DNA from 4 places in the Actinoplanes sp. NPDC051861 genome. Region 1 is predicted to be linked to each of the others. Evidence: riboswitches for the same ligand, from Rfam matches in the RefSeq annotation. Region 1 holds a riboswitch; each other region holds the start of a gene.
What was found. A riboswitch is a leader RNA that binds a small molecule or an ion and turns the genes downstream of it on or off. The one in region 1 is predicted to bind cyclic di-AMP.

Region 1 (6,943 bases):
ACCATGGGCAGGTAGAGGGCGGACATCAGGGCGGCGTACCAGTCGGGGAAGGCGGCGAACGTGACGCCGACCGCGGCGACCAGCCAGACCTCGTTGCCGTCCCAGAACGGGCCGATGGTGCGGATGACGGCGCCGCGTTCGTGCGGGTCGCGCCCGAGCAGGGGGCCGAGGATGCCGACGCCGAAGTCGAAGCCCTCGAGGACGAAGTAGAGCACCCATGCGAGGACCAGCACCGCGAACCAGAAGGTGACCATGACAGAGCTCCTAGTAGGACGGAACCGGCTCGGAAGCGGAAATATCCGATACTTCGGGGGTCAGTGGCTTGCGGGACAGGTGCAGCACCAGGCGCACCCACGCGACCGCCAGCAACCCGTAGACCAGCGTGAATCCGGCGAGGGACGCCACCACCTCGGCGGACGTCAACCCGGGCGAGATCCCGTCAGCCACCTTGGAGATCCCGAAAGCGAGCCACGGCTGCCGAGCGGTCTCCGTGAAGATCCAACCGAACGTGTTGGCCGCGGCCGGCAACAGCGGCGCCACCACCACGAATCGCCGCAACCAGCGAGGAGTCCCGGAACCCGGCTGCAACACCCGCGGCAGAAATGCCAGACGGCGTGACCAGGTCGACCAGAGATGGAACGCCGCCAGGGCCATCGCCAGCACGCCGACCCCGATCATCAGCCGGAACGTCCAGAACGCCACCGGAATCATCGGCACATAGCTGCCCGGCCCGTAGGCCGCGACGTACTGCGCCTGCAGATCGTCGATCCCCTGCACGGTCCCGCCGAACGACCCTGTGCCGAGGAACGAGAGCAGCCCCGGGATCTCGATGCTGAAGAACGGCCGATCGTGCCCGAGCGCACCGATGGCGAAGATCGAGAACGGCGCTCCGGTGGTGGTCGAATACAACGCCTCAGCGGCAGCCATCTTCATCGGCTGCACGGACGTCATCACCTTCCCGAGGTGATCACCGCTGATGGCGGTGACAGCCCCGCCCACCAGCATGATCCAGGCACCGATCCGCGATAAAACATGAAATGTCCGATCAGCGGACACTCGCCAGATCCCGATGGCCATGAGCAGGCCGCCACCGGCCATCGCCGCACCGCCGATCGTGTGCGGGAACGCCGCCAGCACGACCTCGTTGGTCAGCAGCTCCCCGAAGCTGGTGAGGTGAGCCCGCCCGGTGGACGGGTCCAGGGCATAGGCGACCGGGTTCTGCATGAACGAGTTGGCCGCCAGGATGATGTACGCCGAAAGCAACGTCCCCACCGCCACCACGACGATCGTCGCCGCGTGCAGACGCCGTGGCAGCCGGTCCCACCCGAAATACCAGAGCGCCAGGAACGTCGCCTCGAGGAAGAACGCCAGCATCCCCTCGATGGCCAGCGTAGGTCCGAATACATCCCCATAAAATCGGGCAAAAGCGCTCCACCCGAGCCCGAACTGGAACTCCTGCACCAGCCCGGTGACCACCCCCACGGCGAACGTCACGATCAGCAGTTTCCCGACAAATCGCGTCAGGTCCAGAAAGGCGGCACGCCCAGTTCGCATCCAGGCCAGGTGCAGTCCCGCAGCCGTGCATGCCAGCGAGATCGACACCGGCACGAACAGATAGTGGTAGATCGTCACGACCGCGAACTGCAGCCGCGTCAAATCAAGCACATCCATGACAGCCCCCTACGACGCTTCGTAGTAGATACTACGACGTGTAGTACGACAACTTGAAGTAGGATGGGAGACATGGCGAAGGGCGACCTCGAACGCGAGGTCCTGACGAAACTCTGGGACGCGGGTGAGCCGCTCACCGTCCGGCAGGTCCACGACCTGCTCAGCCGCGACCGCGACTTGGCGTACACGACGGTGATGACCGTCCTGGACCGCCTCGCCAAGAAGGGCGTCGTGGTCCAGCAGAAGGCCGACAAGGCGTACAAGTACGCCCCGGCCCGGTCCCGCGAGGAGATGACCGCGGGGCTGATGATGGACGCGCTGACCGCCACCCCGGACCGGGACGCCGCCCTCGCCTACTTCGTCGGCCAGCTACCCCCCGAGGCCCTGCGAGCCGCGATAGAAGCGGCGACCAACGCCGAGCGGTGACCGCCCTCCTGCTCGGCGCGCTCGGGCTCACCCTCTCCCTGGTCGTGCCCGGCGCCCTGGCCAACGCCCGCTGGCCGGACCGCGCACCGGTCGCCGCCGTGATCCTCTGGCAGGCGCTCACGCTCACCGCGGTGCTCTGTGCCCTGGGCGTCGTCCTGGCCGCCCCCGAGGAACTGACCCGCGCCGCCGGCGCCCGCCACCCCGAGGCGGCCGCCGCGCTCGGCTTCTCCCTGGCCGTCGCCGGCACGATCGTCGCGCGGCTGCTCATCTCGCTCGGCCGGGTCAGCTACCGGGCGCGGGCGCGGCGGGCCCGGCACCGCATGCTCGTGGACCTGCTCGACCGGGTCGAGCGCCACGAGGACCTCGGCGGGGGAGAGGTGCGCGTCCTCGACGGCCCGCTGCCCCTGGCCTACTGCGTACCGGGCCGGTCCCCGCGGGTCGTGCTCAGCGACGGTGTCCTTCGCGTCCTCGACCGCGAGCAGGTCGACGCCGTCCTCGCGCACGAGCGCGCCCACCTGCGCCACCGGCACGAGCTGGTGATGGAGTCGTTCACCGCCTTCTACCGCGCGGTGCCACGGCCGCTCCGCAGCAGGCAGCCGCTTGACGCCGTACATCTGCTTCTGGAGATGGTGGCGGACGATGCCGCACGTCGCCGCACGGGCCCGGCACCGCTGCGGGCCGCGTTGGCCCGGCTTGCCGACGCTGTCCCGCTGGCGGAGGAGGTCGCGGCCGACCCGGAGGGTGAATCTCGCCGCCGCAGGCTGGCGCGGCTGTCCGGCCCGGACCGCAACTCGACCGCCGTGACCCTCGCCGCGGCCGCCGCCGCAACCGGGCTGCTCGTGCTACCTACCGTGATCCTCGTGGTGCCCTGGCTGGGAAAAGCGCTGGACGCCTGGCCCATTCAGTGACGGGGCGTATCCATAAACCTGCACGCAGTAGGAAATGGAAGCCGCGCTTCCAGTCACCGGCATGATCCGAGTACGGTGGTCCCCGGTCCGGCAGCCCCCCATCGTCCATCCCGGCCGATCTGACGGACCACCGCCTAATCGTCGACAGACGAACCGGGGACCCAGGTAGTTCCGGGGTGAAGTCGTGCGAAAGCGGCCGGGTGTGCTTCCCACCCGAACCCGTCAGCTAACCCGGTCGGCGGCCTGACCAGGAAGAAAGGACAACGCAACAACGTGAAACGCTTCCTGCGCGGGCTGGCCTGCCTTGTGGCCACTGCCGGGCTCGTTCTCACCGGGCCGGCTGTTGCCCACGCCGAGCCGACCCCCTCCGCCATCGAGAAGCAGATCGATGAGCAGTGGAACACGCTCGAACCCGTCATCGAGCAGTACAACGACGTGCACGGGAAGCTGACCAAGCTGCGCAAGCAGCAGAAGCAGCTGGCGAACACCCTCGCGCCGCTGCAGGCGCAGGTGGACGTGGCCATGAAGGAGGTGCGCGGCCTCGCGGTCGACGCCTACATGCAGGGCCCCCCGAGCGTGCTCAACGCCATGCTGATCAGTGGTTCCCCGACCGGTCTGACCGAGAAGCTCACCCTTCTCGACCAGCTGGCCTACAACCAGGAGCAGTCGATCGCCGAGGTGGCGAAGCTGCGCGACAAGTACGCCACCGACAAGGCCAAGGTGGACCAGCTCGAGACCGAGATCGCCACCCGCGACACCGACCTGGCGTCGAAGAAGAAGGCGATCGAGGGCGAGATCAAGGACCTCCAGAAGCTGCGGATCGAGGCGTACGGCACGTCCAACGTCGACGACGGCCCGCTGCGTACCGGTCCCTGTCCGGTTACGTACACCAACGACAAGGGTGGTCGCGCGGCCCAGAAGGCGTGCGACCTGATCGGCCTGCCCTACGTCTTCGGCTCCGACGGTCCCGGCAGCTACGACTGCTCGGGCCTGACGCAGGCGGCGTGGGCGGCGGTCGGCGTGCACCTGGAGCACTACACGAAGGACCAGTGGGGCTCGACCAAAACGGTCAGCCGGAGCGAGTTGAAGCCGGGCGACCTGGTCTTCTACTACTCCGACGTGCATCACGTCGCCATCTACATCGGCGGCGGCAAGGTGGTGCACGCTCCGCACACGGGAGACCATGTGCGGATGGCGACGATCGACCGGGGTCCGATCGCCGGCTATCGCCGACCGGGCTAGAGCTGAGCGAAAACGGTCGCCGCCAGTTTTTGGTGGCGGCCGTTTCGTTTTTGGGGGTACGCGTCCCCGCGCTCTCGATCCTATGAACCCGCGGCGTCACCGCGCCGTCCAGGCCGATGCGCGGCCGCCGGGGCATGGTGGTCCAAAAGGCGTCGCAGCAGTCCCGCCAGGATGTCCCGCTCCTCCTGGCTCAACGGTCCCAGCAGGTCGTCCTGGACCGTTTTTGCCCGCTCAGCGAGCTCGTCGGCGCGGTCGCGTCCTTTCGGCGTCACCGTGATCACGTTGCGCCGCCGGTCAGATATGTCTGTATTTCTCGTGATAAAGCCTCCATCCTCCAGCTCGTTCAGGGCCCCCACCAGATCACTGAGGTGAATGTTGGTCCGCCTCCCGAGCGCCGCCTGACTCGCCGGCCCCTCCTCGATCAGCGAGCTGAGCAGCCGGTAGTGATACCCCCTCGCCCCGACCGCCCCCATCCCCTCCGCGACCAGCCGATGCGCGTGCGCCGCGACCTGGGTGAGCAACCAGCTGTGCAGATGATCCACGTGGCGAGGATAACATTGGACTTCCTAACGTTAGGCACACTAACGTTAGGCGCATGAACGAATCCACGCTCCGCATCCCGCAGGCCGATCTCGACGACCTCACCACCCGCCTGGCGCGCACCCGCTGGCCCGGCGAGATCCCCGGCACCGGCTGGGACCACGGCATCCCGCAGGACCGCGTCCGCGCCCTCGCCACCCGCTGGGCCGCGTTCGACTGGCGCGCCCACGAGGCCGAGCTCAACGCCCTCCCGCAGTACGTCACCGAGATCGGCGGCGACCGGGTGTATTTCGTCCACGTCCGCAACGCCGACCCGCATGCCCTGCCGCTCGTCCTCACCCACGGCTGGCCCGGCTCCACCGTCGAGTTCCTCGACGTGATCGGCAAACTCGCACCGCACTTCCACCTGGTGATCCCCGCCATCCCCGGCTTCGGCCTGTCCGGGCCCACCACCCGCCCCGGCTGGGGCATGGGCCGGGTCGCGCGGGCCTGGGCCGAGCTGATGGACCGTCTGGGCTACCGCCGCTACGGCGCGCAGGGCGGCGACTGGGGCTCCGGCATCTCCCAGGCGCTCGCCGCGATCGCGCCCGAACACGTCGTCGGCGTCCACGTGAACTACCTGCCCATGGCCGGCCCCGCCGACGGCCTCGGCGACGCCGACCGGGCCCGCCTCGAGAAGACCATGCGACTGGCCGCCAACCGCCACCCGCACCAGATCCTCTTCGCCGCCACCCCGCAGACCCCGGCGTACGCCCTCAACGACTCACCCGCCGGCCTCCTGGCCTTCCTCGGCGAGAAGTTCCACACCTGGTCCGACCCGTCCACCCCGGTCCCCGACGACCGCGTCATCGCCAACATCGCCCACCACTGGTTCCTCGGCACCGCCGGCTCTGCCGCCCGCCTCGTCAAGGAGTCCGGCCTGCCCACCTCCCGCCCACCCATGACAGCGCCACTGGGAGTGGCCGTCCTACCGTGCGACATCACCCAGTCGATCCGCCCGCTGGCCGAGCAGCGCTACGACATCCACCACTGGACCGAGTTCGAGCGGGGCGGCCACTTCGCGGCCCTGGAGGTCCCGGACGCCTTCGCCACGGACGTGACAACGTTCTTCCGCACACTCACGAACCGCTGAGCGTCACCCTTCGAGGGAAATCCTCGGGGATTCGCCCCGATTGGTCCGCTGATGACCGCTGATGTGCGAGCGCTCGCGCCCGAAGATCGACCCGTGACGCACTGGGACGGCATCGAACGGGCATCGTGGATCGCATCGGTGGCCGCCCTGGCCGTCATGCTCGTCTCCACCGTGCGGCTCCGGCCGCTTCTCAGCCGTCTCCGGAAACGGCGGGCGAAGGCCACCGCCGACAGGCGGGCCCAGGCCACCGACGGCGGGTGTGTGCGGGCCATCGCCGGCGGGCGTGTGCGGGCCATCGCCGGTGGGAGTGCGCACGCCGCCGCCGGCGGGCGTTCGCAGGGACCGGTCGTCGTCGGCCGGATCCCGCAGACGCCGACTCGGTTCCAGCACCGGCGTCTGCACGACGACCTGGCGGACACCGCCCGGCCAGGCAGCGTCCGCGTGCTGTCCGGCCTCGGCGGCGCCGGCAAGACCCAGGCCGCCGCCGACCTGGCCCGCAACGCGTCCGGCCTGGTCGTCTGGGTGACCGCCACCAGCCGGGACGCCATAGTCACCGCCTACGCCGAGGCGGCGCACGCTCTCCGGCTCGCGGATGATCACACCGCCCCGGAAACCGCGGCGGGCCGGTTCCTCGACTGGGCGCGGCACGCCGAGGACTGGCTCGTCGTGCTGGACAACCTGGACGCACCGGAGTGCGCCGAAGGCTGGTGGCCACCCGCCGGGGGCCACGGCCGTACCGTGGTCACCACCCGGCAACGGTGGGAGGGCGGTCTGGCGGTCGGCACGTTCACTCCCGACGAGTCGGTCGCCTTTCTCAAGCAAGCGCTCGGCTGCCCGGTCACCCGCCGCGACGCGAGCGCTCTCGCCGAGGCGCTCGGCCACCTCCCGCTCGCCCTTGCGCAGGCAGCGGCCTTCCTCCGGGAACGCCAACTCGACCCGCCGGCCTATCTGCGCCGCCTGCGCGACGAGAGACAGCGTTCCGGCGCTCCGGCCGCCACCTGGGCCGTCTCCATCGCGGCGGCGG
Region 2 (6,943 bases), on a different contig from region 1:
TCAAGCGGGCTCAGGCCGAGGCGGCGCGGCGCACGGGGGCGGGGACCATGAGGTGGACCTTCGATCCGTACGCGATTCGCAACGCCCACTTCAACTTCGCCGTGCTCGGAGCGGTCGGCATCCGTTTCCTGCCCGACTTCTACGGTGTGGCGGGGACTGATCGCGTGCTGGTGAGCTGGGATCTGAACAGCGCGTCGTTCTCCCGTACGTCTGAGGTGGGAAGAGTGACCACCCCCGCGGGTGAGTGGATCGCCGCGCCCGGCCCCGCCGACCGCGCCCGGCTGCGTCAGCAGCTCATGGACCACTTCCTGGCCGGCGGCCGGCTGACCGCGGTGACCAAAGTCGGCAGCCAGGCCGTCTACGTCTTCGGGGACCCACGATGACGACCCCTGCCGAGCGATTCGACCGCAACGTCCAGCGCCGCTCGGCCCAGGTGCTCAAACAGCGCGTCCTGGACCAGCAGCGTTCCGCATTCGAGAGAGCCATCTCCTGGGCCGCCGGGCAGGACGCCATCGAGCGCGCGGCGGCCATGATCGTTTCGGCTCGGCGCCGCTACCTTCTGGGGTACGGGAAATCGCACAGCTACGCGTCGCTGCTCGCATCCGACCTGAGCGCCGGACTTTCCGGGGTGCACCTCGTGGACGGTTCCGCACTGCGCGCGCTCGACGTGCTCAGCGACATCCGGCAGGGCGATCTGCTCGTGGCGGTCTCCTTGGAGCGCTACCGCCGGGAAACCGTCGACATCGCGTCGGCCTACGCGCGGCACGGCGGCGAACTCGTGCTGATCACGGATGCGGAGGACGCCCCGTTGTCGGCGGTGGCGACCACCCGGATCGTCATCGGGTCCGACACGGCCTCCTATGCGAACTCGCCCACCTCGGTGGTGCTGGCACTGCACCTGCTCGCGACGCTCACCATCGCCAGTTCGAAAGGGGCGGGCCGCCGGCTGCGCGACCGGGACGCCCTCGCTCGCGAACTGGGTCTCTACACGGAAGAACAATGAGGATCTCAACGGTGGAGCTGCGCCGGGTCCGGCTGCCGCTCGTGCATCAGTTCCGGACCAGCTCGCACGCCAAGCGGGAGCTGGAGCACATTCTCGTGACGCTGACCGCCTCGGACGGGACGGTCGGCTGGGGGGAGATCGCTTCGCCGTCGGGGCCGTTCTACTCGGCGGAGACGGTGGAGAGTTGCTGGGCGGTGTCGCGGTCGTTCCTGGCGCCGCTCGTGCTGGGAGTGTCGTGGGAGCATCCGTCGGAGCTGGCCTCGGCGATGGCGAGGGTGCGGGGCAATCATTTCGCGCGGGCCGGGTTCGACATGGCTGCCTGGGCGATGTGGTCCTCGGACAACAGCTTGCCGCTCGCGTCGGCGCTCGGCGGGACCCGGTCGCGCGTGGCGGCGGGGGTCTCGCTCGGGATCGAGCCGGCGATCGACGATTTGCTGGAGCAGGTGGACGCTCGGGTCAGCGAGGGGTACAAACGGGTCAAACTCAAGATCGCCCCGGGTTGGGACGTCGAGCCGGTCCGTGCCGTTCGGGCCGCCTTCCCCGCCGTGACGCTGCACGTGGACGCCAACGGCATCTACGACATTTCGGAAAAATCGGTCTTTGGGGTGCTTGATCGGCTTGGGCTGACGATGATCGAGCAGCCGTTCGCTCCCCGAGAGCTGGTGGCCCACGCGACCCTGCAGGCTCGCCTGGAAACCCCGCTCTGCCTGGACGAGTCGATCGAGGACATCGGCGATCTGCGGACGGCGCTGCACCTCGGGGCCGGCCGCGTCATCAACATCAAGGTGTCCCGGATGGGCGGCCTCACCCACGCGGTCCGCGCCCACGATCTCGCCCGCGACGCGGGTGTGCCTGTCTGGTGCGGGGGCATGCACGAGTTCGGCGTCGGCCGCGCGGCGAACGTCGCGCTGAGCTCCCTCCCCGGCTTCACGCTGCCCTCCGACGTGTCCGGTTCTGACAAGTACTACGCCCGCGACATCACGACCCGTCCGATCGTCTGCACCGACGGCTTCGTCGCGGTCCCGACGACTGCCGGCCTCGGCTGGGAGCCCGATGTGGACTTCCTGTCCGAACACGTCACCGATCAGGTATCCATCGTCACCTGATCCGCCTTTTTCCGGCCGTCCGTTCATCCCCTCCCAGGTCACGCCTTCCGTGACGACACCCGGTTGACCCCTTTTCCGGAATGCCCGCCATTCCAGGGCGCGAACAAGATCAAATCGGGCAAATACCGTGAAGAACGTCACTATCACGGGTGTAAAACTTGGCTTTCCGCGCCGTGACGTGGTTACCGTCGGCCGGTCCCGCGTTGGCGGGCACTGTGGACGGTCCGCCGAGTCCTGCCGCCGTCCACAGACTCGAATCTCAGGCAGGAGCGGGGGACCCAGGTAATCCGGCGCGTCACGCGAACGCGCCTCGGGGTGAAGCCGCAGAGCATTTTCGACCTGGCCCTCGCCACGGTCGAGGAGCTCCTGAAGACGGCCGGGCCACTCTGTCCGAACCCGACAGCTCACCTCGTAGGCGTGGAGGATCTCCCATGTCTCGATTCGGTAGACGAACGCGCCTTGCCCTCGGTCTGGTGACCGCGGGTGTGACCGGAGCCGGCATCCTGCTCGGCCCCGCCACCCCGGCGTCAGCGGCCCGGCAGGTCAACTGGGACGTGCTCGCCAAGTGCGAGTCCGGCGGCAGATGGCACATCAACACCGGAAACGGGTACTACGGCGGCCTGCAGTTCAGCCGCGGCACGTGGAAGGCGAACGGCGGCGGCAAATACGCGCCGACCGCCGACCGGGCCACCAAGGGCGAGCAGATCAAAATCGCCGAGAAACTGTACGCGAAGCGCGGCCTCAAACCATGGCCCGTGTGCGGCAGGAAGGCCGGGGTCTACAAGAAGGCCACCAAGGCCAAGAAGAAGGTCGCCGTCAAAGCGGTCGGCGGAAAGACCTACGTGATCCGGTCGGGTGACACACTCGCCTCGATCGCCCGGAAGTTCAAGGTCGCGGGCGGCTGGCGCACCCTCTACCGGCTGAACAAGTCCACCCTCGACAGCCCCAGCCTGATCTTCCCGGGTCAGCGCATCCGCCTGCGCTGACCGCACCACCCGATCGCCGGCGCTCCCACCGGCCCGCACTCAGGCCGGTTCGCGGCGCTGGGCACCGGTCTGAGCGCCGGCCGGTTCGACCGCACGACGACGCCGGCCTCCGGAATGGATGCCGGGGTCACGACGCCATGCCCGCCGATGACGCCGGGCATGGCGTCACCAGCAGAGCGCTCCCTGGCACGCGCCGCCCGGCACCCAGCGGGCGGTATTCGACACGCAGCGGGCGGCGCGCGGCACTCAGCGGGCGGTATTCGACACGCAGCGGGCGGCGCGCGGCACTCAGCGGGCGGCACCCAGCGGGCGGCGGGCGGCGCGGGGTTCGGTTACAGGTATCCCGTGAGGTAGGTGAGTGACGCAGCCAGATCGGCGCTCTCGCCGTGTGGGCGGTGCAGCTCGTCGGCGTAGATGGCGATGTCGGCCAGGACCCACCACAGCCGGAAGAAGGCCAGACCGTCGCCGGAGATCTCGCGGCCGGTAAGTGACGTGTAGTGGCCGAGGACGGCGTCGTCGTCGCCGGCCGGCTGGAGGCCGAGCATCGACGCGAAGCCGCCGGTGAGCATCCAGAGGTCGCGTTCGGGTGGTGCGATCCGGGCGGTGTCCCAGTCGATCAGCAGCGGGCCGCCGGCGGTGCGCAGAAGGTTCCCGGGGTGGGGCTCGCCGTGCGTGAGGACCCAGTCGCCCCGGTCGCGAACGTGCGCCGCGAGCGTGTCGAATTCGGCCAGCCACCCGTGGATCCGGTCGGCGTGGCCGGCCAGGACACGCCGCGCGGGCTCGGCGTAGGGACCGGTGCTCCACACCTCACCCGTGTCCCGCAGAACTTCGTTGAGGCGGTCCCGCCCGGGGAGCCGCAGGTCCAGGTGCGGCGCCGGTGCGGTGGTGACGCCGTGCAGGGCGGCGAGCAGCTCGATGGTCCGGTGCCGATCGTCGGGCGCGTGCGGGACGAAATCGCCGGCGGTGCCTTCGGTGAAGGGAAAGACGCTTATTGCGTACGTTGGAAAGAGCCGCCGCAGAATCTCCCCGCCGGACCCGCGCACGGGGGCGAGGACGAAGTCGAGCCCGGATTCGCGCAGCGTGACCGCCGTCAGCAGGGAGCGGCGCAGATCGTCGAGGGAACCGGGACTGTCCGCCTTGACGAACCACCTCGCACCGCCGCTGTCGCGCACCGACCAGCAGTGACTGCCCGCGCCGACCGGCAGGAAGTCGACGCTCGTGGCCTCGATGTCCCAGCCGGCGCGCAGCGTCGCGATCAGATCGGATTCGGTCAGGTCGGGAGGCGGTTCACGCATGCTCGTGAAGCCAGTCGAGTGCCGGTACGGCCTGGCCCGCCAGCACCGAGACGTGGCCCTCGCCCGGGATGATCCGCAGCTCGGCGTCGCGGATCTGACCGGCCAGCCAGATGCTGTGCGAACTCGGCACCACCAGGTCGTCGGCACCGTGCACCAGCAGGACCGGCGCGGCGATCGTCGCCGGGTCGAAACCCCACGGGCCGGCGTTGGCCAGGTCGTCGTCGATCAGCGGCGCGGGACCGTTCGCCATCGCGGGTTCGACGACGCTGCCGAACCAGCCCCACTCGCCGTCGAGGGCGGCCCAGTCGGCGGGTGTGAAATCCGGCCCGCTGTCGCCGGGTGCCTCCGGCTCGTCAGCGGGTGTCTCCGGCCCGGCGGTGGGTGCCTTCGGCCCGGCGGCGGTAGCCTCCGGCCCGGCGGCGTTGGATGCCCGGCCCACGCCGGCGTGGGCCTCTTTGGCCTCGCGGCCGGCGGCGGCCGCACCCAGGGAGGCACGGCTGGCGGGGCCCATCCCGGCGAACCAGTCGAGGCTCGTCGCGGTGAGCGGGGCCAGGCCGGAGATGCTGACGGCCGCGGTGACCCGGTCCGGGAGCAGCGCGGCGCAGGCCAGGGAGTGCGGCCCGCCGCTGGAGTGGCCGAGCACCGCGAACCGCTTCACGCCCAGGGCATCGGCGACGGCCGTGGCGAGCGCGGCGGCGGACGCCATGTCGCGGCCGGGCAGCGGTGACGAGCCGCCGTAACCGGGGCGGTCGTAGGACACGAAGCGGATGCCGAGGCGGGCCGCCGCGGCGAACAGCGGGCGGGGCGGTGAGCCGAGATTCGGCGTTCCGTGATGCCACATCACCACCCGGTCGCCGTCTCCCCAGGAGTAGGCGTGCAGGGTGCGGCCGTCCGGCGTACGCAGATCGGTCTCGGTAATCACCGAACTCACTATTGTCGGCCCGGAAGTTCTTTGCGACCCCACTCCACGGATCCGGCCACCGGAAGCGTTACGAGGGGCGGAAGGGAGCGCCCGGTGACTTTCGAGGAGTTTCTGTCCGCGCGGCTGGCGGCTCTGCTGCGCTATGCCACCGTTCTGGCCTGCGACCCGCACCTCGGCGAGGACATCGTGCAGGAGGTGATGGCGCGGGCGCAGCCACGCTGGACGCGGATCGGCGCCGCGCCGTCACCGGAGGCGTACGTGAAACGCATGATCATCAACGAGCTGGCGTCGTGGCGGCGGCGCCGGGCCTCGTCGGTGGTGCCGCTGTCGATGGCGGCCCTCGACGCGGTCACCGAGCCCGAGGCGGATCCCGGTCCGGCCGTCGACGAACGGGACGCGATGATCCGCAGGCTCGCCGGGCTGCCGGTCAAGCAGCGGATCGTGCTGGCGCTGCGCTTCTACGAAGGGTGCAGCGACGCGGAGATCGCCGGGCTGATCGGATGCCGCGAGGTGACGGTCCGCAGCCACGCGGCGAGAGCCCTGGCGACCCTCCGCAAAGGCGTGCCCACCACCACCCGGATCGGAGGCTGACCGTGGTCGACGACAAGATCTTTGAAGCGTACGAGCGGCTCGCGGCGATGGCACCCGCGCCGGACGGACTCGAGGAGCGGATCGCCGCACGGGCCCGGGCGCACCGTCAGCGGCGGCTGTTGCTGGCCAGTGGAGTCGCCACCGCTGCGGTTGCGGTCGGCGTACCCCTGGCTCTTCGTGATCGGCGCAGTGAGCCGGCGCCGCTGCAGACGACCCCGCCCCCCGCTCAGCCGGTGCAGGTCCTGGCGCCACTGATGTTCACACCGTCGTGGTTCCCGGCGGGGGTGACCGAGCAGTATCGGTCGGCCACCTTCGCCACCGCGACCGGGCCGCTGATGACGATGACGCCCGGCGCGCTGCAGGGGAGCGAGCGGTACTGGCTGCCGCCCGGGGTGCGATACGTGCCGGGGGAGCCGGAACCCGTGGGGGTGCGGATCGCCGTGAGCCCGCGGCCCCGGCTGGACTCCGGTGACCGGATAACCGTCGCCGGCTACCCGGCGAGGCTGCGCCGAGGGGAGACCGTCGCGGTGGAGTGGCGGCCGTGGCACGCCTCCTTCCCCTACGTGATGGTGTCGGTGCGCGGGCTGCCCGACGCCGAGGCCGTCACGCTGCGGATCGCGCGAAGTGTCATGTACACGAGCGCGATGATGACCGTCACGATGCGCTCACCAGCGGTGCCCGCGTCGATCGGCGAGCTGACGACGGCGGCGGTCTGCCCGGCGGCCTCCGGGTGGTACCAGTCGCTGACGCACGTCTCGAAGGACGGCCGCACGTCGCTGGAGATCGTGGGGCAGACAGCGGCGCCGCCCGACGGCGTGCGATTCCTCGTCACGCGGCCGGACGGCGTCAACCTGTACATACGGGACTCGGCACAGCCCGAGGCGCGGCGGATGCTGGAGAGCGTCGAGCTCAGCGAGCCGGACCTGACCTGGGTCGGTGATCGCTAGACCAGTTCGGACAGAGCCTTGTCGAAGATCTCGTGGTGGCGCGCGACGTCGGCGGCCGAGGTCTCCGGGCACATCAGCGCCATGTTGTGGAAC
Region 3 (6,943 bases), on a different contig from region 1:
CAGGGCCTCAGTTGACACGGTCCAACTCCGCTCGGATGTCCTGGAACGCCGTGTAGTTGGCGATCACTTCGAGGCGGCCGGGCGGCACGGCGCGCAGCGCCTCGTCGAAACTGAGTACGTGCCGGAACGGCACCCGGTTCACCTCGAGGCGTACGGCCAAGTCATACGCACGGTCACCGGTGATGAGGATGGGACGGGTGCGCAGCGGCGCGAAATCGACGTCCCAGAGCCACGAGGTGTCCAGTCCGTCAGGGTCCCGCGCGTTGATGGACAGCAGCGTAGGGGCCTGATCGGCCATGTCGAACGCCTCCAGCCAACTGGCCGGGTTCTTGGCGAGAAGCAGCCGGATGTTGCGGCCGTCGCGGTCCACCTGGGCGTAACGCCCTGCGATGGATGTCACCTGGGAGAGGCGCGGAAGTGCCTCGATCGGGCGAACCCCGAACTCGGCGGCGACGGCGAGCGCGGTCGCCGCGTTGCCGATGTTGACCCGGCCGGGCAGCTGGAGCTTCACCAGGTGCCAGTCGCCGCGCGGATCGATCACGCCCTCGTCCTCGACCGTCCAGTGCGGCCGGGGGCGGCGCAGCGGGCAGCCGGTGCACCACCAGTCGCCGTTGGCCCGCTCGATCGCGTGCCCGCTCTCCGGGCAGACGAACGAGTCGTCCAGCCAGCGCTGGCCGGCGCTGAACCAGGTGACCTGCTGAGCGGCGCTCGCGGCCCAGACCACCATCGGGTCGTCGGCGTTGGCGACCACCCGGATGTCGGGGTGGCCGGCGAGCGCGACCTTCCACAGCTGCGCCATCATCGCCACCTCCTTCGCCCGGTCGAGCTGGTCGCGGGAGAGGTTGAGCAGCGCCACCACGCGCGGGTTGGTGGAGTCGATCACCTGGGCCAGGTAGTGCTCGTCCACCTCCAGGACCGCGAACGGGGTGTGACCCTCTTTCGCCAGGGCCGAGGTGTGCCCGGTCGGCATGTTCGCACCGAAGGAGTTGGTCGCGACCCGTCCGAGGTAGCCGACCGCGGCCGCGGTGAGCCGGGTGGTGGTGGTCTTGCCGTTGGTGCCGGAGACCAGCGCCACGGCCCGGCCGGACGAGAGGTGCGCCAGCAGGTCAGGGTCGATCTTGAGGCCGATCCAGCCGCCGATCACCGAGCCGTCGCCGCGCCCGGCGGCCCTGGAGAGCGCTGCCGCGGTCTTGGACACCGAGGTCGCGACCTTGGCGATGAGTGGCATCTTCCCGTCCGTCACGCCAGCGAGGGTACCGGACGCAAAGGTTACGTCGCGTTGCCAGACCATCAAGATCACGTGCGTAGCGTGTTTTCCCCGCTCCGGCCACTTCGGACGCGACGGCGAGTTATTTATGTGTTCTGGTTCACCCGTAACCTTGGACGTTGCGTAGTTGCTCGGTAGCGCCTGGTCACGGCATTTGTCTCGTGGAGGTAACAAACTGGACAGCGCCCAGCGTGCCAACTACTTAGCGTGATCCCGAGCACGCTGACGATCTAGGCCGCGTTCAGGTACCAAGGTTGAGCCGGCGGCAATCCGCTCGCCGGTCGCACCGGACCGGTTCACGCCGAGCCCTGCCCCGTTCCGGACGGTGCGACCACACAGTGTTTCGCAAGAAAGACAAGGCATTCGGGGGCGGGGACGGGGGACCCATTCGCGGTCCGTCCCGCGCCACGGCATCTCGCGTGGCGCACCAGGGGTGACCTTGGGGTGAAGCCGCTCCGGCGGCCGGGCAACCTTCCCGCCCGAACCCGACAGCTAACCTCGCAGGCGTGCCGGAGGGATCTCTCTACCGTGGGCGAACACAGTTCGCGCCGGGGCCGCCGCAGCATGTCTGTCGGCACCGGCACTGTCGCACTCTCCCTGGGCCTCTGCCTCTGCGCCGGACAGCTGATGACGGCCACGGCCGCCGCAGCCGCCGGCACCACCCCGGTCGCCGCTGTCACCACTGAAGCCGCTGCCGTGAAGGTCACGCCCAAGCTGTCCAATACGGTCAGCACCCGGAGCCTGAAGTGGGGCTCCACCCTCAAGGTCACCGCGAAGGTCATCGACCCGCGGACCGGCCAGATCGCCAAGGGCACGGTCCGCCTCCAGGGCTGGAGCAACGGCGCCTGGCGGACCTGGGACACCGACACCGTCCGGAACGCGAACGGTACGGTCACCCTGACCGCCAAGCCGCTGGTCAACACGTGGACCCGGACCGTCTTCACCGGCTCCGGCTTCAACCAGGTGATCACCAGCAAGACCAAGGTGAACGTCAAGGCCAGCGGCGCGAAGATCCTCGCCGAGGCCAAGAAGCACAAGGGCGCGCTGTACAAGTACGGTGCGGCGGGCCCCAAGCGCTTCGACTGCTCCGGCTTCACCAAGTACGTCTACAAGAAGGCGGCGGGCAAGTCCCTGCCGCACAAGGCGAACTCGCAGCAGAGCAAGGGCAAGGCGGTCGCCAAGAGCAACAAGAAGGTCGGCGACCTGATCGTCTTCCGCAACGGGTCCTACGGCTACCACGCCGGCATCTACGCGGGCAACGGCTACATCTACGACTCGCCGCACAGCGGTGCCCGGGTCGGCAAGCACAAGATCTGGAGCAAGAACTACGTGGTCCGCCGCCTCGTCGCGTAGTGGACCGCAGTAAGTAAGGTGCGCGGTGTGGTGGCATCGCAACAGCCTTAATAAGTAAGGCATACGCCTGTGGGGTGTGATTCCGGTTCGGGTCACGCCCCACAGGCGTTTTTCACGTCCGGCACGCGGTGGGTCACCCTCTAATTCTTTCTACGCTACGTGCACGACGGCCGGCAGAAGCGACTACGCGTACCGCCCCCACACCGCGAGCCCATCACCGGTCCCGCCCCCTGCCGCGCCCGCCGGGCAGACCCGCCGGCTCACCCTCACCCCGCGATGTGTGGACTTCGCCCCCGCTCCGCACCCGAACTCCACACGCGTTCCTTGCGTGTGAACTTCCTCCCCGCTCCGCACCCGAACTCCACACGCGATCCTGGTTGGACTGTCTACTGCCGCGGGTGGCGTGTGCCACTTTGGCCGGCCGCCTTCTCTCCCGGACCCTGATTTCTCTCCCGGACCCCTGATTTCCTCCCCGGCGGGCAGCCGCTTTCGTCCACCGGAGGGCACCACTTTCCTCCACCGGGGTGCTCCACTTTCCTCCACGGCGGGGGGTCGGAGGGGGGTCGGGGGCGTGGGAGGGTCGGAAATGGGGGAGTTTTCCCACCTGGTGTGCCCGATGTCGGAAACCGGACCAGGTCGATCATGGTCTGCGGCTCCATTCCGCTCCACCGCCTGTGAACTGGGGTTTCGTCCGCGAAAACGGCTCGCGAGCCGACGCTTTCGGGTTGCAGGTGGAGGGAAGTGGAGTAAAGTGGTGCGCAGTGGCAGGACCGAGGAACTCAACCGAAGCCTGCCGGCCCGAGTTGACAGGCGGACCGACTTCCCCGCGAAGGAGCCGGTGCCGCGGCAAGGGGGGTTGGGCCGATGTTCCTCGGCACACACACCCCGCGCCTGGACGAAAAGGGCCGGCTGATCCTTCCGGCGAAGTTCCGTGATGAGCTGGCGGGAGGTGTCGTGATCACCAAAGGGCAGGAGCGCTGTCTCTACGTGTTCCCGATGCCGGAGTTCCAGCGCATCGCCGGTCAGTTGCGTGAGGCGCCGGTGACCAACAAGGCCGCTCGGGCTTACAGCCGGGTGTTCTTCGCCAGCGCGCACGACGAGGTGCCCGACAAGCAGGGACGCGTGACCATCCCGGCGCACCTCAGAGACTATGCGAGCCTCGGCCGCGACCTGGTCGTGATCGGAGCGAGCACCCGGGTCGAGATCTGGGACAAGCAATCCTGGGACGACTACCTCTCGGCGAGCGAGGAAGACTTCGCCGACATCGAGGAGGGGGTGCTGCCCGGCGGACTGTAGGGCGTGGCACCTCGGTGGGCCGCCGCAGCGGCCCGGACGCCACTGCCGCCGTACTGCGAGATCTCCAGCCGCTCCCGCTCCTGGCGCCTCTTCCCCGGCGCCAGGCGCGTGTCCGGGGCCGGTTCAGCCCGGCGCGGGACATGAGCGGATGGGGATCTGGCGGTACGGATGGGCGGCCGGGCCGGAACGGCAAGTGAACAACCGGGTGATACGCGAGCGGGTAGTGCTATGGGGGTCGACATGGGGGAGCCGCGGGGCGTACACGTTCCGGTGCTGCTCGAGCGTTGCCTCGAGCTGCTCGGTCCCGCCCTCGACCTGCCGGGCGCCGTTCACGTCGACTTCACGCTGGGACTGGGCGGGCACGCCGAGGCGGTGCTCGAGCGGCACCCTGACGTGATCCTGATCGGACTCGACCGCGACACCGAGGCTCTGGAGCACGCTTCGCGCCGGCTGGCCCGGTTCGAGGGCCGGACGCATCTGGTGCACGCGGTCTACCACGAACTGCCGCGGGTGCTCGGCGAACTCGGCATCCCGGTGATCCACAGCGGACTGTTCGACCTCGGGGTCTCGTCGTTGCAGTTGGACGAGGCGGATCGTGGGTTCGCGTACGCGCAGGACGCACCACTGGACATGCGGATGGACCAGTCCCGCGGTGTGACCGCCGAGGAGATCGTCAACACGTACGAGCCGGGGGAGCTGGTGCGGATCCTCCGGCAGTACGGCGAGGAGAAGTTCGCGCCCCGGATCGTGTCGTCGATCGTGCGGGAGCGGGCCAAGGGCCGGATCACGTCGACGGCCCGTCTCGCCGAACTGGTGAAGGACGCCATACCAGCCGCCGCGCGCCGAACGGGTGGAAATCCCGCAAAAAGAACCTTTCAGGCACTACGCATTGAGGTGAACGGCGAGCTCGAGGTCCTCGAGCAAGCGGTTCCGCATGCTTTGGACGCGTTGGCGCCCAAGGGGCGTCTTGTGGTGATGAGTTATCAATCACTGGAGGACAGGATCGTCAAGCGCGAGCTCGCCGCGAGGTCGCGCAGCACCGGGCCGATCGACCTGCCGGTCGAGCTTCCCGGTACCGGTCCGACGCTGCGGTTGCTGACCAGGGGGTCCGAGCCACCCAGCGAGGCGGAGGTGGCGGAGAACCCGAGGGCGGCCTCGGTGAAGCTCCGCGCCGTGGAGCGGATCGACGAAGAGCAGGGACGGCAGTACAACCGGGCACCCGGGACCGGCCGCGAGCGGCCCCGGATGGCCGGAGCCACCCGCGGTGGGAAACCGGGGCAGCCCGGGGAGACAACGCGCGGGGGACGAGGGCGGTTACGCCCGGGGGCGAAAGAGGAGGGGGAGGGACGAGCATGAGCGAGCGTTACGACGCGCCGCGGTCGGGGGGCCGTGCGGCGCAGTCGCGTCGGGTGCACGACGACAGCCGCGATGCGCGAGACCGGGGAACTGGCGCCCGGGGGGCGCGCCAGTCGCCCGGCACCGACACGCGCCGTTCCGGGATCCGGAGCGACCGGGCCGACCGCCCGGCCACCGAAGCGGCCACGCGGGGCGACCGCGCCGACCGGGCGGCCACGCGGGGCGACCGGCTGGACGCGGCGGCGACGCGGGGCGACCGGCTGGACGCGGCGGCGACGCGGGGGGAGCGCGCCGACCGGGCGGCCACGCGGGGTGACCGCGCCGAGCGGGCGGCCACGCGGGGCGACCGGCTGGACGCTGCGGCTGCGCGGAAGTCGGCGCGGGACGAGCGGCTGGGCGCTGCGGCGGCGCGGGGCGATCGCGCCGAGCGGGCGGCCGCGCGAGACGACCGGCTGGACGCGGCGGCTGCGCGGAAGTCGGCGCGGGGGGAGCGGGCTGAGCGGGCTGCTGGGCGGAACGTGGCGCGGGAAGAGCGGGTTCGTGGTGGTAAGGGTGGTCGGGTCGAGGGGACGGCGGCGCTGGCGCTGCGGGTCACCGACCTGGAGGTGACGGCGGCGGCGCCGGAGCCGGCCGGCCGGCCCAAGCTCTGGGTGGCGCCGCCGGCGCCGATCCGGGCGCCGCGGGTGACGTTCGCCGTGGCGGTGCTCGCTGTGGTGCTGGTCGGTGTGCTCGGCATTCTGTACATCAACACCAAGACCATGGAGCAGTCGTTCCGGCTGACCGCGCTGCGCAAGGAGCAGGCCGCTCTCGACAAGCAGCAGGCGAGCCTGGAGCAGCAGCTCATCCAGGCGTCCAACCCGGGCAACCTGCACGCCGCCGCGCGCCGGCTGGGTCTGGTCGTGGCCGAGTCGCCGGCGATGATCCGGTTGCCGGACGGCAAGATCATCCGGACGCCCACGCCGGGGCGGGGGCGGCTCTCGCCGACCGCGCAGGACTGGCTGGGTAACGGCAACGGTACGGCGCCGTCGGCCGGTGCCGCTTCCGCGGGCACCGGGCAGTAGGCCGGCATGGCGCCGCGAGCCGAGGACGATCCGCGCCGGGGTGTGCAGCCCCGGCGCGGTTCGTCGCGTGACGTGCCGAACCCGGACGAGGACGACCGCGAGGACGGCGCCGGGCGGCGGGGCCGGAACAGCATCGGGGAGGCGCGCGCCTACACCCCGCGCGGCCGGACCGTCGCCGAGCGGGGGCGCCTGCCGCGTTCCGGGCGCACCACCGACCCGTTCCGGCCCGCGCTGCAGGTGCTCGACGGCGGCGAGGGCGGCCAGCGCACCCGTGGCCGCGGCACCCGCGGCGCGGAGACGCCCGCACCCCGCGAGCAGGCCAAAGAGGGCCGCGAGCAGGCGAAGGAACGCCGCGAGCAGGCCAAAGAGGGCCGTGAGCAGACCAAGGAACGGCGCGAGCAGACCAAGGAACGCCGCGAGCAGCCGAAAGAGCGGGAAAAGCCGCGCCAGCGGGCGACGGCAGACCGGGCGAGCGGCCGGGACAGGACCCAGGAGAGGGCCCGGAACACCGACGATCGCCGACGCGCGGGCTCCTCCCGTACCGAAAAGGAAAAACGACGAAGCGCGCCGCGCCGTCCCATGCCGGCGGAACCGCCCAAGCTCGCGAACA
Region 4 (6,943 bases), on a different contig from region 1:
ACAACGAGCGGATCCCGACCGTCATCGCGGACAACGCCCACATCATCTACAAGGTGCACAGCTCGGCCTCGCCGGGCAGCGGCAGCCCGCTGGCGAGCTTGAAGCGGATGGTGACCGGCACCAAGGCGGCCAACGTCCGTGAGGTGCACGCGGTCAAGGGCGTGAGCTTCGTGGCGTACCGGGGTGAGGCGATCGGCCTGATCGGCAGCAACGGCTCCGGGAAGTCGACGCTGCTGCGCGCCGTCGCCGGCCTGCTGCCGGTGGCCAAGGGCAAGATCTACGCCTCCGGCCAGCCGTCCCTGCTCGGCGTGAACGCCGCCCTGATGAACGAGCTGCCCGGCGAGCGCAACGTCGAGCTGGGCTGCCTGGCGATGGGCATGTCGCCGCAGGAGGTCAAGGAGAAGAAGGACGGGATCATCGACTTCTCCGGCATCAACGAGCGGGGCGACTTCTCCTCGCTGCCGATGCGGACGTACTCGTCCGGCATGGCCGCCCGGCTCCGCTTCTCCATCGCCGCCGCCAAGCAGCACGACGTCCTGCTCATCGACGAGGCCCTGGCCACCGGAGACGCCAAGTTCCGCCGCCGCAGCGAGGCGCGGGTGCGCGAGCTGCGCGCCGAGGCGGGCACGGTGTTCCTGGTCAGCCACAGCGAGCAGTCGATCCGCGACACCTGCGACCGGGCCATCTGGCTGGAGTCCGGGCTGATCCGGGCGGACGGGCCCACCGACGAGGTGATGCGGGAGTACGAGGCCTACATGCGTAAGTAGGCCCCGCACCCCCGCCGCGTCAGTCGACCGAGAGATGCACGTGGTTGGTGTGGTCGCTGGACGGATCGCCACCCGCCCCGCTGTACGACTTCCAGCCACTGCTCGGCAGCCAGATCCGCCGATACCAGATGACGTAGAGCACGCTCAGCTCGTCGGCGTTGTTGATGAAGTAGTTCGCCAGGTTGTTGCCGTACGTCTTGTCCGCGCCGGTGGCGTCACCGCCGAACGTGCCCTTCTCGGCCGAGAAGTCACAGGCGCGGCCCTTCGGATGCTCACCGCTGTTCTGCTCGCGGAAGCAACGCGTGAAGCGGGTGAACCCGTCCGACTGCGCCTGCTTCAGCGCGTGCAGGGTGCGCGGCGTGAGGCAGCCACTCGTGGTCGGGTCCGACTCGGTGCACCCGTTGCCGGAGCCGCTGGGCGCCGGGTCGGCCGAGGCGCTGCCGCCGCCGTCGCTCGACGAGCTGGCGTCCTGGCCCTGGTTCGCCTTCTTCAGCGCGGTCTCGGCCTGCGCCTTGCGCTTGGCCATCACGTTGACCTGCTTCTGCTGGTCGCGGATGGTGGCCTCGATCGCGAGCTTGGCGCGCTGCTGCTTCTCGCGGGTGGTCTTCAGATCGGCGATCGCCGCGTTCTGCTGCGCCGCCACGGTTGCCAGCGTCTCGGCGCGGTCCATGAAGCTGTCGGCCGAGCTGGCGGTGACGAGTGCGGACATCGCGCCGAGCCGGCCCGAGGTGTAGGCCTGCTGAGCGATCTCGTCCAGGACGTCCTGCTGCGGACCGATCTGCGAGTCGAGACGCTTGAGCTCGGCGGTCAGCGCCGCCTGCTGCTCCTTGGACTTCTTGAGAGCCGCCTTGGCCTTGATGAAACCGCTGGAGGCGTCCTCGAGTTGTTCGATGAGGGACTTGGAACCACCCTCGCCGTCGTCGCCGGAGTCGCCCGGCGCGGCGAGGAGACGGGGGGCCGCGGTGGCCGGCGACGTGGTGACGGCCAGCCCGCACACGGCGACGAGCAGCGCCATCACCGCTGCTAATCGCCGCGCAGTCTGATCCTGCACAGGCATTTCCTTCCGTCGGCCGCCGACCGAGTTAGCTGACGGGTTCGGGACGAAGGAAATCCCTACCGCAAACGCGGATTCACCCCGGAGGAAAAGGTGGTTCCCCGGCTCGCCGCAAGGGCGATTAGGCGGCGGTCCCCGGGTGGGAACCGGCTCCGACCATACCCACTACATCGACAGATCGACAGTTCTCGTACGCACCGCGATTGGCCAGATACGGCACGTGACGCGATTACGGAAAGTCGTTGCCTCGTAACACTTTTCGCAGCTCAGCGGGACCTGATGCTCGGCGATATCTCGGGTAAACTCCAGTCCGGTCCTGCCAGGACGGCACCGCCCCCGAGTTGCCGGCAGGCCGCCGCCCAATCGTCGAAAGGCGAGCCGGGGAACCAGGTCACTGGGGTGTATCCGCAGTTTGCGGTAGGGATTGCTTCCGTCCCGAACCCGTCAGCTAACTCGGTCGGCGGTGACAAGGAAGGAACTGTTGATGACCGCTAGTCCCCGCCGGTGGCTGAATCTTGCCCTGGCGCCGCTCGTGGCCACCGCGCTCTTTGTGGCCCCGGCCACAACGGCCACCGCGGCGCCGGGTGGTAATTCGCCGACCGCCGAGGAGGAGGGCGACGCCGATCTGTCGACCGTGATGGAGGCGACCAACAGGCGCTTCGTCAACGCGAAGGCAGCCGTCTCCACATCACGGAAGAACCAGCAGAAGTTCACCGCCGACATCAAGGCCGCGGAGATCCGGCGCGACGCGCTGGTCCCCGAGGTGAACTCGATCGCCGCCCAGCAGTATCAGACCGGCAACCTGAGTGCCATCGGCTTCCTGCTGAACGCCGACTCGTCGAACGACTTCATGAGCAAGGCGATCTCCCTGGAGGAGATCAACAAGCTCCACGACGAGAAGCTGCACGAGCTGAACACGGCGATCAAGGAGATCAGCGACAAGAAGGCCGCTCTCGACGCCGAGCTCAAGAACGAGCAGCAGCAGCTGACCGTCCTGCAGAAGCAGAAGAAGGCCGCTGAGAACCAGCTCGACCTGGTCGGCGGCGGCACCGGCATCAACAAGACCATCACCAAGGGCCTCGTCGACGCCACGTCCAAGACCGCGGCGCCGGCACCGCGCAACTCCAGCGGCGGCTTCTCGTCCGAGGGCTGCACGGAGAAGGACGAGACCACCAGCGGCTGTGTGACCAAGCGCACGCTGCACATGTACAAGGAAGTCCGGAAAGCCGGCTTCAAGCGCTTCGTCGGGTGCCACCGCAACGGCGGTCCCTTCGAGCACCCCAAGGGCCGGGCCTGTGACTGGTCCCTGCAGAAGAGCGGGTTCTCGTCGGCGCACAACGACGACATGATGCGGTACGGCAACGACCTGACCGCGTTCCTGGTGCGTAACGCCGACCGCCTCGGCATCTACTACGTCATCTGGTACAAGCAGATCTGGTTCCCCGCCACCGGCGAGTGGCACTCGTACTCGGGTGCCAGCGACCACACCGACCACGTGCACGTCTCGATGCTCTAGCGGACCTCAGCAAAACGCTCGGCCGGGATTCCCGGCCGAGCGTTTTGCGTTAGCGGCCCTGCAACCTTCCGTGTGGAGTTCGGCCCCGCTCCGCACCCGAACTCCACACAACGAGCAGTTGCTTTGGGCGTCTGTCAGTGCACCGCGCGGCGCACCGGCGCACGGCCGGCCGGCTGCGACGGCGCGGGACCGACCGGCATCCCCGGCGGGATCGCCATCGTCACCGGGCGGACCTGGGTCACCTCGATCTCCTTGCCGTGGTGCAGCAGGGTCAGCCGGGCCGACCCGCCGCCGTTGCGCAGCGAGTACGTGACCTCCTCGGAGGTCACGTTGACCCGCAGCCGCAGGCCACGCCAGAGCAGCGAGAAGTCCAGGTTGTTGATCCGGCTGGGCAGACGCGGCGCGAAGCTGAGCTGTCCGTTGAAGTCACGCATGCCACCGAGGCCGGCGACGAGCGCGATCCAGGAGCCGGCCAGCGACGCCACGTGCACGCCGTCCCGCGCGTTGCGGTGCAGGTCGTGCAGGTCCATCAGGGCGGCCTCGCCCAGGTAGTCGTGCGCGAGCTCCAGGTGCCCGGTCTCGGCCGCCAGAACGGCCTGGATGCAGGCCGAGAGCGACGAGTCGCGTACGGTCCGCGCGTCGTAGTAGGCGAAGTTGCGCGCCTTCTCCTCGGGCGTGAACGCGTCACCGCGGATGTACATCGCCATCACCAGGTCGGCCTGCTTGACCACCTGCTTGCGGTACAGGTCGAAGTACGGGAAGTTCAGCAGCAGCGGGTAGCCCTCCGGCGGAGTGTTCTCGAAGTCCCACTCCTGCAGCCGGGTGAAGCCCTCACACTGCTGGTGCACCCCGAGCTCCTTGTCGTACGGGATGTGCACCGCGGCCGCCGCGTCCCGCCAGGAGGCCGCCTCCTCGTCGTCGACGCCGAACCGCCGGGCCAGATCCGGATGACGCTGGCAGGCGTCGACCGCGGTCATCAGGTTCTGCTGGGCCATCAGGTTGGTGTAGATGTTGTCGTTGACCACGGCCGTGTACTCGTCCGGGCCGGTGACACCGTCGATGTGGAAGCGCCCGTGCCGGTCGTGGTGCCCCAGCGAGCGCCACAGCCGCGCGGTCTCCACCAGCAGCTCCAGGCCGACCTCACGCTCGAAGTCGTAGTCGCCGGTGGCCTGCACGTACCGGCGGACCGCGTCGGCGATGTCGGCACCGATGTGGAAGCCCGCCGTGCCCGCCGGCCAGTAGCCGGAGCACTCCTGGCCGCGGATGGTCCGCCACGGGAACGCGGCGCCCTGCAGCCCGAGCGTCTGTGCCCGCTCCCGGGCCAGGTCCAGGGTCGAGTGGCGCCAGCGCAGCACGTCGGCGGCCGCGGAGGGCTGCGTGTACGTCAGAGCGGGCAGCACGAAGGTCTCGGAGTCCCAGAACGTGTGCCCGTCGTATCCCGGCCCGGTGAGGCCCTTGGAGCCGATCGGGCGCTGCTCCGCGCGGGCACCGGCCTGCAACGTGTGGAAGAGGCCGAACCGGACCGCCTGCTGCACCTCCGGGTCACCCTCGACCCGGACGTCGGAGTGGTCCCAGAACGCGTCCAGGTACTCCTGCTGCTGCTGGACCAGGCCGTCCCAGCCGTCCAGGCGCGCGCTGGCGAGGGCCGCGCCGACCTGGTCGCGCAGAGCGGGCAGCGAGCGCATGCTGGACCACCCGTACGCCGCCAGCTTGACCACACGCAGCTTCTGACCCGGCTCCAGGCGGCAGGCGACCGTGGTGCGCAGCCAGTCGGGGTGCCCCTCGGTGGTGATGGCGTGCCGGCCCGGCGTCTCCACCAGATGTTCCATGGCCGCGGCCATCCGCAGGTCGCTGGCCTTGGTGCGGTGGACCAGGATGCCGCCGGTGGGCTGCTCCATCATCTCCTCGGCCTGCAGCGGACGGTCCAGCACCGCCGCCACCCGCGGGTCCTTGCTCATCGGCGGCAACTGCTCGTTGGCCACCAGCTCGGACTGCAGGATCAGGCGGGCCGAGGACTCCAGCGGCTCCACCTCGTACAGGAAGGCGACGATCGCGCGCTGGGTGAAGGAGACCAGCCGCACGGTACGGACCCGGATGCCCTGACCCGAGGGGGACACCCACTCGACGACGCGCTCCAGTGTGCCCGCGCGCATGTCCAGGCAACGCTGGTGCGACCGCAGCTCGCCGTAGCGCACGTCGAACGGCTCGTCGTTGACGAGCAGGCGCATCAGCTTGGCGTTGGTCACGTTGACCATGGTCTGACCGGACTCCGGGAAGCCGTACCCGGCCTCGGCGTGCGGCAGCGGGCGCAGCTCGTAGAACGAGTTGAGATAGCTGCCGGGGAGGCCGTGCGGCTCGCCCTCGTCAAGGTTTCCGCGTATCCCGATGTGGCCGTTCGAGAGCGCGAACACCGACTCGGACTGGGCCAGCAGGTCCAGGTCCAGCCGGGTCTCCCGGATGTGCCAAGGGTCGACGGGGTAGGCCCGTTCACGGATCACGGTCGTGCCTCTCGTTACGTATAAGAGGAGGTCTTACTGAGTGAGGAGTTCGGACAGGTCGGTCACCACGACGTCGGCACCGTTCGCACGGAGCGCCTCCGCCTGGCCGACCCGGTCCACCCCGATCACGATGCCGAATCCGCCCGCCCGTCCGGCGGCCACACCGGCCTGGGCGTCCTCGAACACGGCACAGTTCTCCGGGGCGAGATCGAGCAGCTTAGCCCCATACAGAAACGTGTCGGGAGCGGGCTTGCCGGGAAGGCCGAGCTCGCGCGCGACCACGCCGTCCACGCGGGCCTCCAGCAGGTCCGCGATACCCGCCGCGACCAGCACGTCCCGGCAGTTGGCGCTCGCCGAGACGACGGCGCGGCGCAGGCCCGCCTCCTTGGCCGCCTTCAGGTACTCCACCGATCCGGGGTAGACCTGGACGGCACCCTCTTTGATCTTCTGTAGCACGAGGATGTTCTTGCGGTTACCGACGCCGTTGACGGTGTCCCGGTCGGGACTGTCGTCAGGCTCGCCCTCGGGCAGGGTGATGCCCCGCGAGGTGAGGAAGGTGCGGACGCCGTCGGCCCGCTGCCGGCCGTCCACGTACCGGTGGTAGTCGGTGTCGGAGTCGAAGGGCACGAACGGCTGCCCGTTACGCGCCGCCCAGGACTCCAGGAACGAGTCGAACGTTTGTTTCCACGCGGCATTGTGCACGAGCGCGGTCTGCGTCAGCACGCCGTCAAGATCGAAGAGGCAAGCGGTCACCTGTGAAGGAAGTCCGAGCACGCGCCCAATGTAGCCGGACGGGAAGAGTGACGAGAGCGGAAGGGCTCCTTCACATTTCCGGGATGTTTCGCAGCTCGCCCGAGCTGCTCGTTCACCGGGATCCCGGCAGGGCATCCAATGACATGCGCAATCCGATCGAGGTACCGATCGGGCCGGTCGCGGTGGTCACGTCGTCGCACAGCTGATGTGCCAGCCACAGCCCGCGCCCACCGACCTCGAAGGCCTCCGGCGCCCGCAGGTCGGTCAGATAGCCGCCGGGGATGCCGGGACCCGCGTCGGTGACCACGCACCACACCGAGCCGCTCTCGATCCGCAGCACCAGCCGTCCGGTCCC

Region 2: it holds a riboswitch for cyclic di-AMP, as region 1 does, so the genes downstream of both, AB0M02_RS25605 (transglycosylase family protein) here and AB0M02_RS35785 (NlpC/P60 family protein) in region 1, are expected to answer to the same signal.
Region 3: it holds a riboswitch for cyclic di-AMP, as region 1 does, so the genes downstream of both, AB0M02_RS16255 (NlpC/P60 family protein) here and AB0M02_RS35785 (NlpC/P60 family protein) in region 1, are expected to answer to the same signal.
Region 4: it holds a riboswitch for cyclic di-AMP, as region 1 does, so the genes downstream of both, AB0M02_RS42615 (hypothetical protein) here and AB0M02_RS35785 (NlpC/P60 family protein) in region 1, are expected to answer to the same signal.

What each region holds. Positions count from the first base shown of each region.
Region 1 covers NZ_JBFAYE010000019.1:186,835-193,777, forward strand. The annotation lists gene cydB (cytochrome d ubiquinol oxidase subunit II) at 1-254, opposite strand, end outside; gene AB0M02_RS35770 (cytochrome ubiquinol oxidase subunit I) at 265-1,671, opposite strand; gene AB0M02_RS35775 (BlaI/MecI/CopY family transcriptional regulator) at 1,744-2,097, shown strand; gene AB0M02_RS35780 (M56 family metallopeptidase) at 2,094-3,005, shown strand; cyclic di-AMP (ydaO/yuaA leader) riboswitch at 3,127-3,261, shown strand; gene AB0M02_RS35785 (NlpC/P60 family protein) at 3,279-4,247, shown strand; gene AB0M02_RS35790 (MarR family transcriptional regulator) at 4,328-4,789, opposite strand; gene AB0M02_RS35795 (epoxide hydrolase family protein) at 4,843-5,919, shown strand; gene AB0M02_RS35800 (tetratricopeptide repeat protein) at 6,013-6,943, shown strand, end outside.
Region 2 covers NZ_JBFAYE010000010.1:134,289-141,231, forward strand. The annotation lists gene AB0M02_RS25590 (GNAT family N-acetyltransferase) at 1-383, shown strand, start outside; gene AB0M02_RS25595 (SIS domain-containing protein) at 380-1,003, shown strand; gene menC (o-succinylbenzoate synthase) at 1,000-2,109, shown strand; cyclic di-AMP (ydaO/yuaA leader) riboswitch at 2,353-2,537, shown strand; gene AB0M02_RS25605 (transglycosylase family protein) at 2,583-3,095, shown strand; gene AB0M02_RS25610 (aminoglycoside phosphotransferase family protein) at 3,428-4,390, opposite strand; gene AB0M02_RS25615 (alpha/beta hydrolase) at 4,383-5,312, opposite strand; gene AB0M02_RS25620 (SigE family RNA polymerase sigma factor) at 5,406-5,903, shown strand; gene AB0M02_RS25625 (hypothetical protein) at 5,906-6,850, shown strand; gene AB0M02_RS25630 (transaminase) at 6,847-6,943, opposite strand, start outside.
Region 3 covers NZ_JBFAYE010000004.1:444,738-451,680, reverse strand. The annotation lists gene AB0M02_RS16265 (glutamine amidotransferase) at 1-18, opposite strand, end outside; gene AB0M02_RS16260 (MurT ligase domain-containing protein) at 8-1,228, opposite strand; cyclic di-AMP (ydaO/yuaA leader) riboswitch at 1,610-1,789, shown strand; gene AB0M02_RS16255 (NlpC/P60 family protein) at 1,832-2,620, shown strand; gene mraZ (division/cell wall cluster transcriptional repressor MraZ) at 3,485-3,916, shown strand; gene rsmH (16S rRNA (cytosine(1402)-N(4))-methyltransferase RsmH) at 4,145-5,272, shown strand; gene AB0M02_RS16240 (hypothetical protein) at 5,269-6,333, shown strand; gene AB0M02_RS16235 (penicillin-binding transpeptidase domain-containing protein) at 6,340-6,943, shown strand, end outside.
Region 4 covers NZ_JBFAYE010000029.1:54,807-61,749, reverse strand. The annotation lists gene AB0M02_RS42620 (ABC transporter ATP-binding protein) at 1-767, shown strand, start outside; gene AB0M02_RS42625 (ABC transporter permease) at 1-1, shown strand, start outside; gene AB0M02_RS42615 (hypothetical protein) at 787-1,824, opposite strand; cyclic di-AMP (ydaO/yuaA leader) riboswitch at 1,823-1,959, opposite strand; cyclic di-AMP (ydaO/yuaA leader) riboswitch at 2,168-2,301, shown strand; gene AB0M02_RS42610 (hypothetical protein) at 2,306-3,337, shown strand; gene AB0M02_RS42605 (glycoside hydrolase family 65 protein) at 3,472-5,835, opposite strand; gene AB0M02_RS42600 (beta-phosphoglucomutase family hydrolase) at 5,869-6,609, opposite strand; gene AB0M02_RS42595 (ATP-binding protein) at 6,701-6,943, opposite strand, start outside.